2 regions of the Paraburkholderia sp. RL18-085-BIA-A genome follow, and region 1 is predicted to be linked to the other one. Evidence: predicted binding sites of a transcription regulator. Region 1 holds the regulator's gene; the other holds the start of a gene.
The links. Region 1 encodes LexA, which represses DNA repair genes until DNA is damaged. Its sites were predicted from a motif close to ACTGTATNNNNATACAGT; they were not measured.
Positions count from the first base shown of each region.

Region 2: a site for LexA is predicted at 5,114-5,131, ahead of imuA (translesion DNA synthesis-associated protein ImuA). Genes of this name have one in related genera too.

Region 1 covers NZ_JARESU010000023.1:28,339-36,202, reverse strand. The annotation lists gene P0D89_RS17830 (sulfate/molybdate ABC transporter ATP-binding protein) at 1-289, opposite strand, end outside; gene cysW (sulfate ABC transporter permease subunit CysW) at 289-1,389, opposite strand; gene cysT (sulfate ABC transporter permease subunit CysT) at 1,386-2,285, opposite strand; gene P0D89_RS17815 (sulfate ABC transporter substrate-binding protein) at 2,452-3,492, opposite strand; gene lexA (transcriptional repressor LexA) at 3,807-4,457, shown strand; gene P0D89_RS17805 (hypothetical protein) at 4,651-4,995, shown strand; gene P0D89_RS17800 (DUF2939 domain-containing protein) at 5,153-5,797, shown strand; gene P0D89_RS17795 (universal stress protein) at 5,876-6,340, opposite strand; gene nodI (nodulation factor ABC transporter ATP-binding protein NodI) at 6,619-7,533, shown strand; gene P0D89_RS17785 (ABC transporter permease) at 7,627-7,864, shown strand, end outside.
Region 2 covers NZ_JARESU010000015.1:12,599-20,462, forward strand. The annotation lists gene P0D89_RS13140 (SIR2 family protein) at 1-665, opposite strand, end outside; gene P0D89_RS13145 (RDD family protein) at 1,395-2,513, shown strand; gene P0D89_RS13150 (hypothetical protein) at 2,596-3,234, opposite strand; gene P0D89_RS13155 (hypothetical protein) at 3,384-4,058, shown strand; gene P0D89_RS13160 (hypothetical protein) at 4,133-4,261, opposite strand; gene P0D89_RS13165 (hypothetical protein) at 4,533-4,718, opposite strand; gene P0D89_RS13170 (hypothetical protein) at 4,789-4,998, opposite strand; gene imuA (translesion DNA synthesis-associated protein ImuA) at 5,146-5,853, shown strand; gene P0D89_RS13180 (Y-family DNA polymerase) at 5,783-7,252, shown strand; gene P0D89_RS13185 (error-prone DNA polymerase) at 7,259-7,864, shown strand, end outside.

The DNA.
Region 1 (7,864 bases):
ACGCCACGTTCTCGAACACCGTCATGTGGCGAAACAGCGCGTAATGCTGGAACACGAAACCCACTTCGCGCTCACGCGCGCCGACCGTCGCGACGTCCTGACCTTGCAGCACGACCTGGCCGCCGTCCGCGTATTCGAGGCCGGCGATCACGCGCAGCAAGGTGGTCTTGCCACAGCCCGACGGCCCGAGCAGCGCAACCAGCTCGCCCGGCGGGAAGTCGAGCGAGACGTTGTCGAGCGCGACGAAATCGCCGAAGCGCTTTTGCAGGTTACGAACGGTGATACCCATTACAGCTCTCCTTGCTTGAGCGGGTGTTGCGGCGTCGCATGTGTCGCGTTGACGGACTGCGAGAACGAATGTGATGCGGAACGTGCCGCGCCATGCGCTTCCGACAGCGCAGCGGCGGGCTGCGTGGGCGGCCCGGCATACGCAGGCACGTCGCGCGCGGCCGACAGCTCCGCCGACATATGGCGCTCGGCGAGCAGCTTCAGGCCCAGCGTCACGAGTGCGAGCAAGGCCAGCACCGACGCCACGGCGAACGCCGCCGAGAAGTTGTATTCGTTGTAGAGAATCTCGACGTGCAGCGGCATCGTGTCGGTCTGGCCGCGAATATGGCCCGACACCACCGACACCGCGCCGAACTCGCCCATCGCCCGCGCGTTGCACAGGATCACGCCGTACAGCAGGCCCCATTTGACGTTGGGCAGCGTGACGCGGCGGAAGATCTGCCAGCCCGAGGCGCCCAGCACATGCGCGGCTTCCTCTTCGTCGTTGCCTTGCGCCTGCATCAGCGGAATCAGCTCGCGCGCGACGAACGGGAACGTGACGAAGATCGTCGCCAGCACGATGCCCGGCACCGCGAAGATGATCTGCACGTCATGGTCCTGCAGCCACGGACCGAACCAGCCCTGCGCACCGAACATCAGCACGTAGATCAAACCCGAGATCACTGGCGACACCGAAAACGGCAGGTCGATCAGCGTGGTCAGCAGCGCCTTGCCGCGGAATTCGAACTTGGCGATACACCACGACGCCACCAGGCCGAACACGAGATTCAGCGGCACGGCGATCGCGGCGGTGATCACGGTCAGCTTGATCGCGGCCAGCGCATCGGGATCGGCGAGCGCTTCGAAATAGAAAGCGAGGCCCTTGTTCAACGCCTGATAGAACACGGCGACCAGCGGCACGACCAGAAACAGCGCGAGAAACAGCAGCGCGATGCCGGTCAGCAGCCAGCGCACCACGGGCCGTTCGGTCACCGGGTCGGGCCGGCGCGCGACGTTCAGTGGCGCACGCGGCGCAAGCGCCACGGCCGCGCTGTTGTTCGCGTGATGCGCGCGATTCGCATGGTCCGCGCGATTCGCGTCGTTCACGGATTGGCGGCTCATTGCACACCTCCGCCGATCGCGACGACACTCGTTGCGGCAACCGGCGCCGGCCCCGCGCCGCCGCGGCTCGTGCGGCGCTGCAAATACCACTGCAAGCTATTGATGAACAGCAGCATCAGAAACGACACCACCAGCATCACCACCGCCAGCGCGGTCGCACCCGCATAGTCGTATTGCTCCAGCTTGGTGATGATCAGCAGCGACGTGATCTCCGACTTCATCGGCACGTTACCGGCAATGAAGATCACCGAGCCGTATTCGCCGAGCGCGCGCGCGAACGCGAGCGCGAAGCCGGTCAGCAGCGCCGGGAACACCGCCGGCAACACGACGCGGCGAAACGTCAGCCAGCGCGATGCGCCGAGGCACGCGGCCGCCTCTTCCTGCTCGCGCTCGAACTCCTCGAGCACCGGCTGCACCGTGCGCACGACGAACGGCAAGCCGATGAAGGTCAGCGCGACCAGCACGCCGGCTGGGGTGAACGCGATCTTGATGCCGAGCGGTTCGAGAAACTGCCCGATCCAGCCATTGCCCGAGTACACCGCCGCGAGCGAAATGCCCGCCACCGACGTGGGCAGCGCGAACGGCAGATCGACCACGGCGTCGACGATGCGCTTGAACGGAAACGTGTAGCGCACCAGCACCCACGCGACCAGAAAGCCGAACACCGCGTTGATCAGCGCGCCGCCGAGCGCGGAAAAGAACGTCAGGCGATACGACGCGAGCACCCGTGGCGACGTCACGGCGCGCACGAACTGATCCCAGTCGAGGGTCGCGGTCTTGAGAAAGGTCGCCGCCAGCGGGATCAGCACCACGAGGCTCAGATAAGCCACCGTGATGCCGAGTGTCAGGCCAAAACCGGGCAGCGCGCTCGGTTTTCGGAAGGTCAACGTCGTCATGCTGGATACTCTTCAGGTTGATGCTTGCGTTGTGATACCGATCTTCGGCCGCCGGATTCCGGTTGGCCGAAAGCGCGCCCAGGGGCGCGCTCGAAAGTGGCGCGTTGCCGCGCCGTGCCGTCGATGCCGATGCCGATGCCGGACAACAAGGCAGGCATCGGCAGACTTACTGTGGCTGGTAGATCGAATCGAACACGCCGCCGTCGGCAAAGTGCGTCTTCTGCGCGTTCGCCCAGCCGCCGAACGAATCGTCCACCGTGTACAGCTTCAGCTTCGGAAACTTCGCGGTCAGGTCGGCCGGCACCTTGTTCGAACGCGGCCGGTAGAAGTTCTTCGCGGCGATCTCCTGGCCCTCTTCGCTGTACAGAAAGTTCAGATACGCTTCGGCGAGCTTGCGCGTGCCGTGCTTGTCGACGACCTTGTCGACCACCGCGACCGGCGGTTCGGCCAGAATGCTCACCGACGGCACGACGATTTCAAACTTCTCCGGACCAAACTCCTTCAGCGACAGGAACGCCTCGTTTTCCCAAGCGATCAACACGTCGCCGATACCGCGCTGCACGAAGCTGGTGGTCGCGCCACGCGCGCCCGAATCCAGCACGCCCGCGTTCCTGTACAGCTTGCCGACGAACTCCTTCGCCTTCTGCGCATTGCCGCCCGGCTGATGTTCGGCATACGCCCACGCCGCCAGATAGTTCCAGCGCGCGCCGCCCGAGGTCTTCGGATTCGGCGTGACGATCGACACGCCCGGCTTGATCAGATCGTCCCAGTCCTTGATGTGCTTCGGGTTGCCCTTGCGCACGAGGAACACGATGGTCGACGTGTACGGCGCCGCGTTGTCCGGCAGGCGCTTTTGCCAGCCTTTGTCGACGAGGCCCTTGCTGGCGAGCGCGTCGATGTCGTAGGCGAGCGCCAGCGTCACGACGTCAGCCTGCAAACCGTCCAGCACCGAGCGCGCCTGCGCGCCTGAGCCGCCGTGCGACTGCTTGAAAGTGATCGATTCGCCGGTTTTGGCCTTCCATTCCTTGCCGAACGCCTGGTTGACGTCCTGATACAACTCGCGCGTCGGATCGTAGGAAACGTTCAGCAGCGTAGTGTCGGCGGCGTGCGCCTGGGTGATTGTGCCGAGCACGCCGGCCGCGCCGAACGCGAGCGCCGCGATGAGTTGCCTGGTCCTGCCCGCCAGCCCCGTGTGTCGATGGTTCATGTTCGATCTTCTCCGCGTTGTGGTCCGCTGAAACAGCGTCTGGTGTCGTTTTGCGTCGCGGTCACGTGCACATGAGCGCCAACTCGGAGGCCAGTCTATCGAAGCGCTTTCATCATTAAAAATAATGTTTCTTCATTTTTTAATACGCAAAAGTGGTAATGGCAGCTGGATAAGGCGTTGCGGCACGAAAACGGCTGTTTCGACGTCGCAGAGCGGCGCTGGAACGCCACCCCAGCCAGCGAACTTAAAGTAAAGCTTGAATTGCGCCGAATACTGTATAAAAATACAGTCACCTGTTCATTCATACAGTGGCCATGACAAAACTCACCGCACGACAGCAGCAGGTATTCGATCTGATCCGCCGGGCGATCGAACGCACTGGTTTTCCGCCCACCCGCGCGGAGATTGCCGCCGAATTGGGCTTCAGCTCGGCCAACTCGGCAGAAGAACACCTGCGCGCGCTCGCTCGCAAGGGCGTAATCGAACTCGCGGCCGGCGCGTCGCGCGGCATCCGCCTGCTGGCGGGCCCGGACGAGGCTCCGTACCAGTTCACGTTGCCGCATGCCAGCATCATGCAACTGTCACTGCCGCTGATCGGCCGGGTGGCAGCCGGCAGCCCGATCCTCGCGCAGGAACATATCTCGCAGCACTACGCGTGCGACCCGGCGCTGTTCTCGAGCAAGCCTGACTACCTGCTGAAGGTGCGCGGGCTGTCCATGCGCGACGCGGGCATCTTCGACGGCGATCTGCTCGCGGTGCAAAAGAGGAGCGAAGCGAAAGACGGCCAGATCATCATTGCCCGCCTCGGCGACGACGTCACGGTCAAGCGCCTGAAGCGCCGGTCCAACGGCATCGAGCTGATCGCCGAGAACCCGGATTACGAGAACATCTTCGTTGAGACCGGCAGTGCGGAATTCGCGCTGGAAGGCATCGCCGTGGGGCTGATTCGTCCCGGCGAGTTTTAAGCCGCAAGCGCGGCGCCTTGGCGTCGCAGATACGTCGCAGATACGTCGCTTGTGCCTCGCTTGTGCCTCGCTTGTGCCTCGCTTGTGCCTCGCTTGTGCCTCGCTTGTGCCTCGCTTGTGCCTCGCTTGTGCCTCGCTTGTAACTATTGGCCACACTCACACTGCATCAACGCTGCATCGCCTGGAGAGACTCATGGAACGCCTTGCCCGCCTGCTGCCTTTTCGCCAGTTCGGTCGTCTGCGCCATTTGCGCAATCTGGTGCCTTGCTCATTGATCGAAGCGGCCGCGGCGAATACCGCGTCGCTGTTCGACACACCCGCCGAGGCAGCGAGCCTGCCTTCTGCGTTGCCCGCATTTGCTCGCGTGTCATTGAACTCGGGGTTGAACACGGCCGAGCCGGCGCGTCGCGCGCCGGTGCGGGTCTATCACGGGCCGTCGCGGCTGATCATGGTCGGCACGGTCGACGCGGTGTGCCGCATGATCGACCGATGCATTGCCGACGAAGCCAATGTCCACGGCGCGGTGTTCGAGTCTTGACTAAGTGTTGAGCCCGCCAGCAGTTGCCTGATGCATCGCACGTAATCGTTCGCTGTTTCGCCCTTTCCAGACTAGCCAGCGGAATTTGCCTAGAATGGGATGGTTTCTGCGTGACCGAGGTCCACGTTAGATCAAACCTGATGGGGAGTCCCGCTCGATGACAGTTCCGACACGCAACAAAGGCAGCGCCACCCGGCCGCTGATCATCACGCTGATCGTGATTGTGGTGATCGCCGTGTTCGGGTTTGCTTACGCATCACCGTATATCGCACTGAACAATCTCAAACGCGCGGCCGATGCGCGCGACGTTGAAACCGTCAATCAGTATGTGGATTTCCCCGCGTTGCGCGACAGCCTGAAGCTGCAGATCGCCGGCTTGCTGACACGTCGGCTGGACGCGGATAACAACAGCAAACTCGCCACCATCGGCGCAATGATCGGCGTGACGCTGATCGGTCCGCTAGTCGACGCTTATGCGACACCGGACGGCGTCGCGGCCTTGCTGAACGGTATGCCGCCGCACGGCGACCCGGGCGAGCGCCCACCCGAAGGGGCTGCCGCGAACAATGCCCCGCCTACGGCCGCGGAAACACCCGCGTCGCCTGCCGCCGGTGATGCCAACAACAGCGCCAATGGCAACGCTGCTCCCGCGCAACGGCAAACCTCGGCGGGTTATCGCAGCCTCAACGAGTTCGTCGTCACCTACCGGCGTGGCGGCGAGGACGCCGCGCATTACTCGGCGATTTTCAGGCGCGAAGGTCTGTTCACGTGGAAGCTGGCCGCAATTAATCTGAACGAGTGATCGGCTGGCCCTGACGGCCAGCCACTCGACCGACGCACTGCCCGTTTGCGCACAGCGGGCATCAAGCGGTAAGCCGCCTCAAGCCGCGGCTTGCTGCTGCTCCTGCGCGGAAGAACAGGCCACCAGAATGCTGCACGACACCCGGTCGAGCAAAGGCGTATTGCCCGCGCCCATCCACCACCTCGACAAGCCGGTGCGGCAGCGATGCCCGACCACCACGAGGTCGACATGCAATTCATTGGCGAGGTTGGCGATCTCGTCGATCGGATGGCCGAACGCGAAATGCCCTTGCGCATTCACGCCCCGCTCGGTGAGCCAGTTCACCCCTTCCTGCAGAATATCGCGCGCGGTCTTTTCAAAACTGCCGCACGCCACATCGGTCAGCAGGCCCGCGCTTTGCGCAATGCTGGAGCGCATGTCGACCACGGACAGCAGATGCGTTTCCGCCTTCAGATCCAACGCGAGGTCGGCGCCGCAACGCAGGGCTTTACGGCCTTCGCGCGAGCCGTCGTAGCACAGCAGGATTTTTTGGTAGCTCGCCATGGTTTTCTCCCTTCGCGCGGAAAGCGCGGTCTGAATCAATCATGGTGCGCCGCAATTCAACTGGCAAGGGATGGAAAACGCTAAGTGTGCAACTGGCGCGCCCTAACCCGGTGCGCGCTACATTGGTCGTCCATCGCGATGCTTTTGCGGGCCAATGGCGCAGTGCAAAAGAGGCTCGCTGAAACGACTCGCCGCCACTCGACGTTAGCCGGCGATAGCCTAGAATAGGCGGCCTTCCCGGCCATCAACGCCGTTTTCCGGAGCCTCGATCGATAGTTATGCCTGAAGCCGCCATTGAATTCCACGAGGTCAAAAAGAACTACGGCGAAAAGACGGTCGTTGACGGACTGTCGTTTCATGTGAACGCCGGGGAATGTTTCGGCCTGCTCGGCCCAAACGGCGCGGGCAAAACCACCACGCTGCGCATGCTGCTCGGCATCGCGGCGCCCGACGCCGGCGCGATCCGGCTGTGCGGCGAACCGATCCCCGGCCGCGCGCGCGTGGCACGGGCTCGGGTCGGCGTGGTGCCGCAGTTCGACAATCTCGATCCCGATTTCACGGTGCGCGAGAATCTGCTGGTGTTCGGCCGCTACTTCGGCATGAGCGCCGCGCAATGTCGCGCGGCGGTGCCGTCGCTGCTCGAATTCGCGCGCCTCGAGAGCAAGGCGGATTCCCGCGTGAGCGAGTTGTCGGGCGGCATGAAGCGGCGTCTCACGCTGGCGCGCGCGCTCATCAACGATCCCGACGTGTTGATCATGGACGAGCCGACCACCGGGCTCGATCCGCAGGCGCGGCATCTGATCTGGGAGCGGCTGCGGTCGTTGCTCACGCGCGGCAAGACCATCCTGCTGACCACGCACTTCATGGAAGAAGCCGAACGGCTTTGTCACCGGCTGTGCGTGATCGAGGAAGGACGCAAGATCGCCGAAGGCGCGCCGAGCGCGCTGATCGCCTCCGAGATCGGCTGCGATGTGATCGAGATCTTCGGACCCGATCCGCTTGCGTTGCGCGATGAACTGGCGCCGCTGGTCGAGCGCACGGAAATCAGCGGCGAGACGCTGTTCTGCTACGTGAACGACGCGCAGCCGGTGCACGCGCGGCTCAAGCAACGCGCCGATCTGCGCTATCTGCATCGGCCGGCGAATCTGGAAGACGTGTTCCTGCGGCTCACCGGTCGCGAGATGCAGGATTGAAGGCGCGCATTGATGCGAGCACCCTCTCGCTAGCTATAACGCCACCGCAACGAAACCGCCACGCCACAGCAACGCCCCCGCACGAGACACGCAATGGACGCACGCACTTACGAAGCCCCGGGCGACACGCCGTCGAAGCAGGAGCCCTTCGGCGCCTTCCCGGCCAACGCGGTGAACTGGATCGCGGTATGGCGCCGCAACTATCTGGTGTGGAAGAAGCTCGCGCTCGCGTCGATGTTCGGCAATCTCGCCGATCCGATGATCTATCTGTTCGGCCTCGGCTTCGGACTCGGGCTGATGGTCGGGCATGTCGACGGCGTGTCGTACATCG
Region 2 (7,864 bases), on a different contig from region 1:
AGGCCATACCCAACGAACAACACTGTGTAATTCCGGAACATCTCGGAGAGAAATGCTTGAACTCTCCCGTCTGCGTAATGTGCGATGTAGTCCTTCAGGGACACCACCATCGAATCCGGAACAGTGTAGGTGCCGTGAAGATGGATTACCGCGCCTCGCTCCGTCAATCGGTCGGAAGTCAAATGCTCTCGAAGGTAATACTTGCGCCTTTTGGTCGGCCCTTTAACTGGCTTTGACTCGCTTTCCGCTGGCGGCTCTGTGGCCAGTTCTTCGGGGCCTGCTTCGTCGAGCCACTTATCATAGTTGGTGGTTACGAAAACAGGCTGCAAACTTGAAAGGAGTTCATATAGTTCAGTGCCAATCGCAGCGGGCTTTGATGGATGAAGGATTCCATCGAAGTCGATGTCAACCCCGTGCTCTTTCGCAAGAGTCAGGGCAATTGACAAGGTGCGCCGCGATTCCCCCAATCCTCGTAGCTGCTCAGCTTCAAGGAAGCTAAGCTTTCCCGCCTTCTCCAGCGCGTCGACCACCTTGTTGGCAAAGCCACGCCAATCAGGACTTCCACAGAGTTTGGATGCACCTGCGCCCACGAACACGACAAGCTCGCCATGCTTCGCCGCATCCTGAATGAGTTGGTTTGGCTTATACGTACCGATTGCAGTCATTCGTCCGTCTCAATTTTGACGGTGACGGGGTTTCCATCACGCTCTTCATAAGATGTCGCTGGATTGACAGTCCCTCCGGCGACGGCACGGCTACCCGCCCCGCTATATCGACGTGCATAGGCGTCCCCGGATTCGAAGACTTATAGTTCTTTTGGCTGGAGCCGCATCGGCGTTCGCCGTCATGGGCCAACGGGTTCTCGCCCGCGATGCATGACGCAGTCAACGCGATACCTTGCAAGTCTACCTTGCGTTAAGGAAGTCCATGGCGTTTCTCGCAGTGATTCAGATTCTTTATCTTTTTCGCATATATCGTTGGTCAATGCGATGGCGATAGCAAGTGCGACTCGCGCCAGTATCGTTATCGGCGCTGTCGCTTCTCAACCCCACCCTTTCCGACAGTCGTTCGCACCGCCCCGCGATTGCGGGCGGTGCACGGCCGTGAAAAAACGGCTCTACCGTCACTTTCGGTAGTTAGGCGGAACGACCGCAGGCACGGGCAGCGCGGCGCGCCCGACGATTGACGGCGAACGCACACCGAAAATGAGGGAGACGACGACAACGGCAACTACGACTTCTTTGAAACGGCCCACAGAAAGCTCCTGTTGTTGGGATTAGCTTTCTGTATTGCTATGTATGCGGGATGGCCAACGCTTCCAGGCCCATAGTTCACGCGCCAGCAGCCGGTTCGATTTACGATTGCCCCCAATAAAATGAAGGGGGAGCGCGCTCATGAATAGCGTGTACGCCGACACCTCGGCAGTCAACGACCAGCACAATTCGTCACGCCCGGCCGGACCGTGGACCCGTTACTGGGTTCGAAGTCTCGACCTGACGCTCTGCACATATGGCTGCGGGGCCGCGGCCTGGTTCGTTATCAAGCCCGCCGGCCTGGCAGGTTCGCTTGCGGAGCATCCGTTCATCATCCTGCTGGGAATACTCGCGCTGACGCCTGCGGCGCTGCTGCTGGATGCGCTTATATACGCGGTCTTCGGTAATACGCTGTGCCGGGCGGTTATGGGCACACAAGTCCTGACGAGGGACGGCGAGAAGTTGACATCACAACAGTATTTCCACCGGAACCTGGCAATGTGGGGCCCGGGCTATGGATTCGGGCTGCCTTTCGCGACGTTCCTGACGTTCGTATTGAGCTTCATCAGGCTAAGAGACACCGGATACACAAACTGGGACGCAAAGGCTGGCTACGTCGTGCGTGTCAGGGGCCGTCTCGTCTCAAACTACGTGCTGACTTTTGGCGTCTGGTTCTTCGTGCAATCCGCCTTGTCTGTGGCCGTAGTGGTCTGTACCGCGCTCCTGCCTTCGCCTTCCAGGCAGGATACCGCCCGGGTGGCGATGACACCTGCTGTGGTGCCCGTCAGCGCGCCGGAATCGCGTGAGGTGCGGTGGCTCAATCCGCATTCAAAGATGGAAGCTACGCTACCAGAGGGCTGGGGCGGCGGGCTTTATAACGCCGACAAGCAGACATGGTCGTGGACGAAGGGCCCCCGAGGCCCCTGGGTAGGCATTCATTTTTGGCCGCTGGACGGCAAACGAGCCGCACCGCTTGGCGAATACGCGGAATCGATGCGCCGCACGGGGACAGGGTTCTGGGCTCTGGTCGGGCCGGGGAAGGTCGAGTGGGAGGGTCGTGCGGTCTGGCAGGGCGAAGAGACTGTTACCGGACCCAAGGGCTTCCCGCTGGAAGACGAGCCGGTATTCATGATGACCCGCATCTTCGAGGGTGACGGCGGTGTATGGGTCATGGCGTATGCGGGCCCTGCTTTCGTCGCCAACCGGGAGGAGGGCATTGCTGTTGGCCGGGCTTTGCAGGCTGCTACAGGTCACGGGTAGAGTCCTTCGCTATTCGGGTCATCTCGCAAAGAAAACGCCACGGAAGAGTTATTTCCGTGGCGTGTAGTGCAATTGCGTGGCCTCAGCAGCCATCGAAACACGGGTCCCAGATGGAGCGCACCTGGTCAGTCGAGAACACCCGGTACTCTGTCTCCATGGCCATCTCGCCGCTGCCGGCGTGAATGGCGCCATCGAAGCCGTTCGCGCGCAGGCGCGCGACCTCATCAGCGTCGTCGAGCAGCGCGTACAGCTCGAAGCACAGTTCCGTCAACAGGTCCGGCCGGCGCCCGATGAGCGTCTCCAGGGTCCCGAAGTCCGTCGACACGTCTTCCCAGGCGTTCGTGTTGCAGATGTGCTCCTTGAACTTCAGGGCAAGGCGCCGCGTCTCCTCGAACCCGAAGACCTTCTCGTAATGTGACAGGTCCATGAACGGGTCGTCCGGAGAGTCGAGGAACGGGTTGCGCAGGTCGAGGTATACGGGAAACACGTTCGGCGCCTGCAACGTGTGCCGACGGTCATTGGGATAGAGCGCGTAGTGGGACGCCGCGCTGGCGGTGCCGAACGACAGCGAGCCGCGCTGTGTTTCACCCCAATGCTCCAGGAGTCCGTGCTGGCCACGGAAAACGGCAAGCAGGTTGCCCTGCCCGTCAACAGCCTCGCTCAATGCGCCCCAGCCAGTACCCGCGCAAAGCGGGCTTTCGAACATCGTGTGTGCGTGCATGTTTTTTCCTCTCGAATGTGGTCCATGCAGCGGTATAGAGCAGGGCGGGACAGCGAGAATGCGACACGTTGGGACATAAGAAGCGCGGAGGCGGTTAGCGGCACAACCACTTCCAGCAGCATACGAAGCGCCAATCGCGGGGGACCAATATGGCATCGAACAATACAACCGCCACATCGAAGAAAGCGTCCTCGAAGCAATGGGCGGTAGGGCTCATCTGTTTCATCGTCGCTTTCGGGGTGGTCAAGACCTACAGGCAGCATAATGCCGACGGGGAAATGACCGCCCAGGGCAAAGCAAGGGCGACCGCTTCAATGCAGGCAATGCAGGACGAGGCGGCCAGGGAGCATCCGGAGAAGCCGCTTGGCGAGGCCATGCGTGATGCCGCAATAAGCCGGAGCCGGGCGACGCTGGCCGCTGAGACTGGCGCGCAGAAGGCCGATGAGGCTGCCGGACAGTTTCTTGGCTACTACCTCGCCAACGTTCGGGCGCGGGCAAACTACTGCAGGTCGCAAGGTGTCGACATTACACCCTTCGTCGAAGCGTTCAGACAACACAACGCAACCTTCTATGAGCAAAGCCGCGTGATTCATGCCAGGGGACCGTACTCGGCCGACGCGCTTGAAGAGATGCTCTACAGGCAGATGGGACCGGCCATGGAGCAGGCCGTCCGCGCAACCACGGAGGACGCGGCAGCACGACAGAATGTGAGCGTCGTTGTGGTTTGCCAGAGTCTGGCGGCGTCGCCGGTCGAGGCCGTGGACGTACTGGACCTGTCGCGCGTACATCCGGCGCTCATTCAGGCGATGGCCGCAGCGCAGTGAGATTGCGCGACGGGCGCGGGCGCTCCAAAAAAAATCGCCCCGGCGTGTGCTGGGGCGATGAGTTGCAATACGGCTTAGGCCGCGAAAAGGTCCATCTGCGCCCCCTTGCGGCGACGCGTGCAGCGATGAGCCTTCACAAGCTCGGCGACATCGGGGTTGGCCTTGATAAAGTCGACCAGTGAGACGCCCGCAATTGCGGACATCTGGCTTGTGCCGCAGGTATGGAATGCTCATTCGGTTTGAGACTCCAACGACAGTTGCTCGCCTCGCGAAAAATGCGATGAGTCTTGACGCCTTCATCAAGTCAGAATCGGGTCGCAGCCTGATGCAGAAATTTGACGGTCGAGCGGCGGGGTGGACGGTTTATTACGACTTTGTCGTCGGGCTCAAGCAATAGCGCCATGCAAACAAGATTCGCCCTGCGGCGAAACACCTCGCACCTCGCTATTTGTGGCTATCCACCCACGCGCGACACTACGCAATGCCAGCAAGTTCCGCTTCCTCCTCCGTTCCGAAGGTCGCGAGGACTCCAGACACGACTACTTTCGTGTCACGCGTGATTGTGCCGCTTCCCGCGAACCGTTCCGGTTGCAGGATGTTTTCCTGCTGCAGGATGGCATCGCCCCACAGCGTGTACCCGCGATATTTCTCAGTTTGCATCTGTCGACCTCGAAGGTCCTCCTAACCATTCTTCTCGATGATTGCCGAGTTCGCGCGACTCGGCAAGCAGCTACTGCTTGAGGCGTTGGGTGTCGACTCCGGCCGTCTTCAACGCAGCGTCAATCGTCATCAACTCTTGAGCGAAATCGAGCGGCCACTCCTCCCCGTCACACCGCACGGTCATGCCGTTGTGCATCGAAATCAGATTACGCGCTTTGTACAGGGCGTCGACAAGTTTCGATTCGCGTTCGGCCTCCCGAACCCATTCATCTGCTCGCATGATGGAACCTCCTCTGAACAACGGAAGCAGGACCTGAGGCTGAGCGATGTTTGCCGCGCAGCCCGTTCCCCCAAATAAAAGTGACAGTTCACGCCTACGAATTTGCGTGTAGGATACTGTATAAATATACAGGTTTTTAGATGCCACATGTCCAGCGCTACCGTCACGGCCGAAGAGATACATCCGTCCCTGTGGCGTGCGTCCCAGCTCGCGCGTGGCCGTGGGCGGGTCGTTGAGACCGGCTATCCCGCGCTGTCGGCCGAGCTTCCCGGCGGGGGCTGGCCGGTCGGTGCGCTCATCGACCTGATGGTCCAGCAAGCCGGGGTGGGTGAATTGCGATTGTTGCGCCCGGCGCTCAGTGGCTCGGGCAATCGCCCTGTGGCGTTTGTGCAGCCGCCGCACACCCCGGACGGACTTGGACTCAGCTACATCGGACTTCCCATTGACCAGGTCTTGCGGGTGAAAGCGCAGAAGACCGCAGATGCGCTTTGGTCGGCTGAGCAGATTCTGCGGGCAGGCAGTTGCGGTGCGCTCATCTTCTGGGCGCAATACGCGCAGGCCTCATCGCTGCGGCGCCTGCATTTAGCGGCGCAGTCATCCGAAACACTCTTCGTGATGGTCCGGCCTCTGGCAGCGGCACAGGATTCATCGCCCGCCCTGTTGCGGCTTGCTTTAAGACCATCAGCCGACGGTCTGACCGTCGACATCGTGAAACGACGAGGGCCAGCGCGCGCAGAGCCTCTGTCGATTCCCCTTCAACCCACACCTGTATTGCTTTCCCGACATGCGCGTCTTTCTCGCCGTCCACTTGCCGAAGTTGCCGCTCGAGGTGTTCCGACCGAAGTGGTCATCTGAGCCCGCGCACGGAAGTGCTGTACTGGAGAAAGACAAAGTGGTCATCACAGACAGCACGGCTCGCGCAGCTGGCGTGCGCCTCGGGATGAAGCGCGGCGGAGTCCTGACACTGTCGCCGGAAACGGAGATGCATGAACGCGATGCCGCCAAGGAAGCGGCGGCACAGCGGGAGGTGGGCGTGGCGCTGATGCGCTTTTCGCCCGAGGTGTCGCTACTCGAAGAAGCGACGGTCGTGGTCGAGGTCGGCGCGAGTCTGCGTCTTTTCGGCGGGCTGCTTGCCTTGTGCCGGGAAGCGAAAGCGGTCCTCGGGACGCTCGGACTTACAGCACGCATCAGCGCTGCACCCACCGGTCAGGGTGGCTGGCTGCTCGCAAAGTTCGGAAACCGGCGCGTGCTCAAGCTGGCATCGCTTGAGCAACGGCTGGCCGCTTTGCCGATGATGGCGGTTCCCGAGGTTCGTCCGTTCGGAGACTGGTTCTCCGGACTTGGCTGCGAGACCATTGCTGACATTAGGCGTCTGCCGCGCGCCGGCCTGCAGCGGCGATGTGGTGAGCATCTGCTCGATTCGCTTGACCGCGCGTTCGGTACGGCTCCCGAATTATTTGATTGGCTCGAACTGCCGCCCACTTTTTCCGCACGTATCGAAATGCCGGACCGGCTTGAACATGCTGACGGCGCAGTGTTCGGCGCGCATCGACTCATCGTGCAACTGTGCGGCTGGCTTTGCGCCAAGCAACTGGCGGTTACGGCCATCAAGCTGCTGCTCGAACATGAACGCGGGCGCGACGCTATAGAGCCGACGACCATCGACATCGCATTGGGCGAGCCGACCTGGAAGGAGGAGCATCTTGTCAGGCTGCTCAAGGAGCGGTTGCACCGGATTGAGTTGGCTGCACCGGTTATCGCGCTGCGACTCGATGCGTCCAAAGTGGAATCTGCGGCACCAGCATCTGACACGCTATTCCCGGAGCCGGGAGGTTCGAAGGAAGACCATGCACGCCTTCTTGAGTTGCTTGTTGCGCGGCTTGGAGAGGACAACGTTCTTCGGCCCGCTCCGACTGCCGACCATCGCCCAGAGGTCGCAAACCGTTGGGTACCGGTGACGCTCAAGTCGAAGCAGGAAGCACTTCCGTTCGGTCTTCCGAGACCGACCTGGATGCTGGACAACCCGGTGAGATTGTTGATGCGTCAGCATCGTCCGTTCTATGGTTCTCCATTGCGGATGGTGTCACCTGGCGAACGCATCGAGGCCGGCTGGTTTGATGGTGAGCTTGTGACACGCGATTATTTCGTTGCACAGGCGGAGGACCAGAGTTGCTACTGGATATACCGCGAGCGTGTCAGCAGCCGCGACGCGGAGGAAGAGCAGCGGTGGTTCCTTCACGGACTGTTCGGCTGATGCATCATGGACGCGACTTTCAATGTCCTGCCGGCGTATGCCGAGCTTTTTTGTCTCTCGAATTTCAGCTTTCTGCATGGTGCTTCCCATGCGGAAGAACTCTCCGAGCGCGCGGCACAGCTCGGTTATTCGGCGCTAGCTGTCACCGACGAATGTTCGCTAGCTGGAGTCGTGCGTGCGCACGTCGCCGCGAAGGAAGCGAAGCTTCCATTCATCGTCGGTTCCTGGTTCCGTCTAGTCAACGCCGATGGCTCGCCAGCATTCGGACTTATCCTGCTCGCCAGGAATCGCGAGGGATACGGAAACCTGTCTGAACTGATTACGCTTGCCCGCACCCGGGCAACCAAGGGCGAATATCGCCTGACGCCGCAGGACCTCTCGCGTCCAGAGAAGGAATATCGGCACCTTCGCGGGATGCCGGACTGTCTCGCCATTCTTGTACCGGATTTCCCGGCCAACGAGGATGTCCTCGCTGCACAGGTCGAGTGGCTTGACGATACGTTTATCGGACGCGCCTGGGTAGGTTTGGTGCTCCACCAACGCGCGATGGATGACGTTCACCGTGGCTCGGTCGAGTTCATCGCGCGCAGCCTGGATGTACCCGTGGTGGCG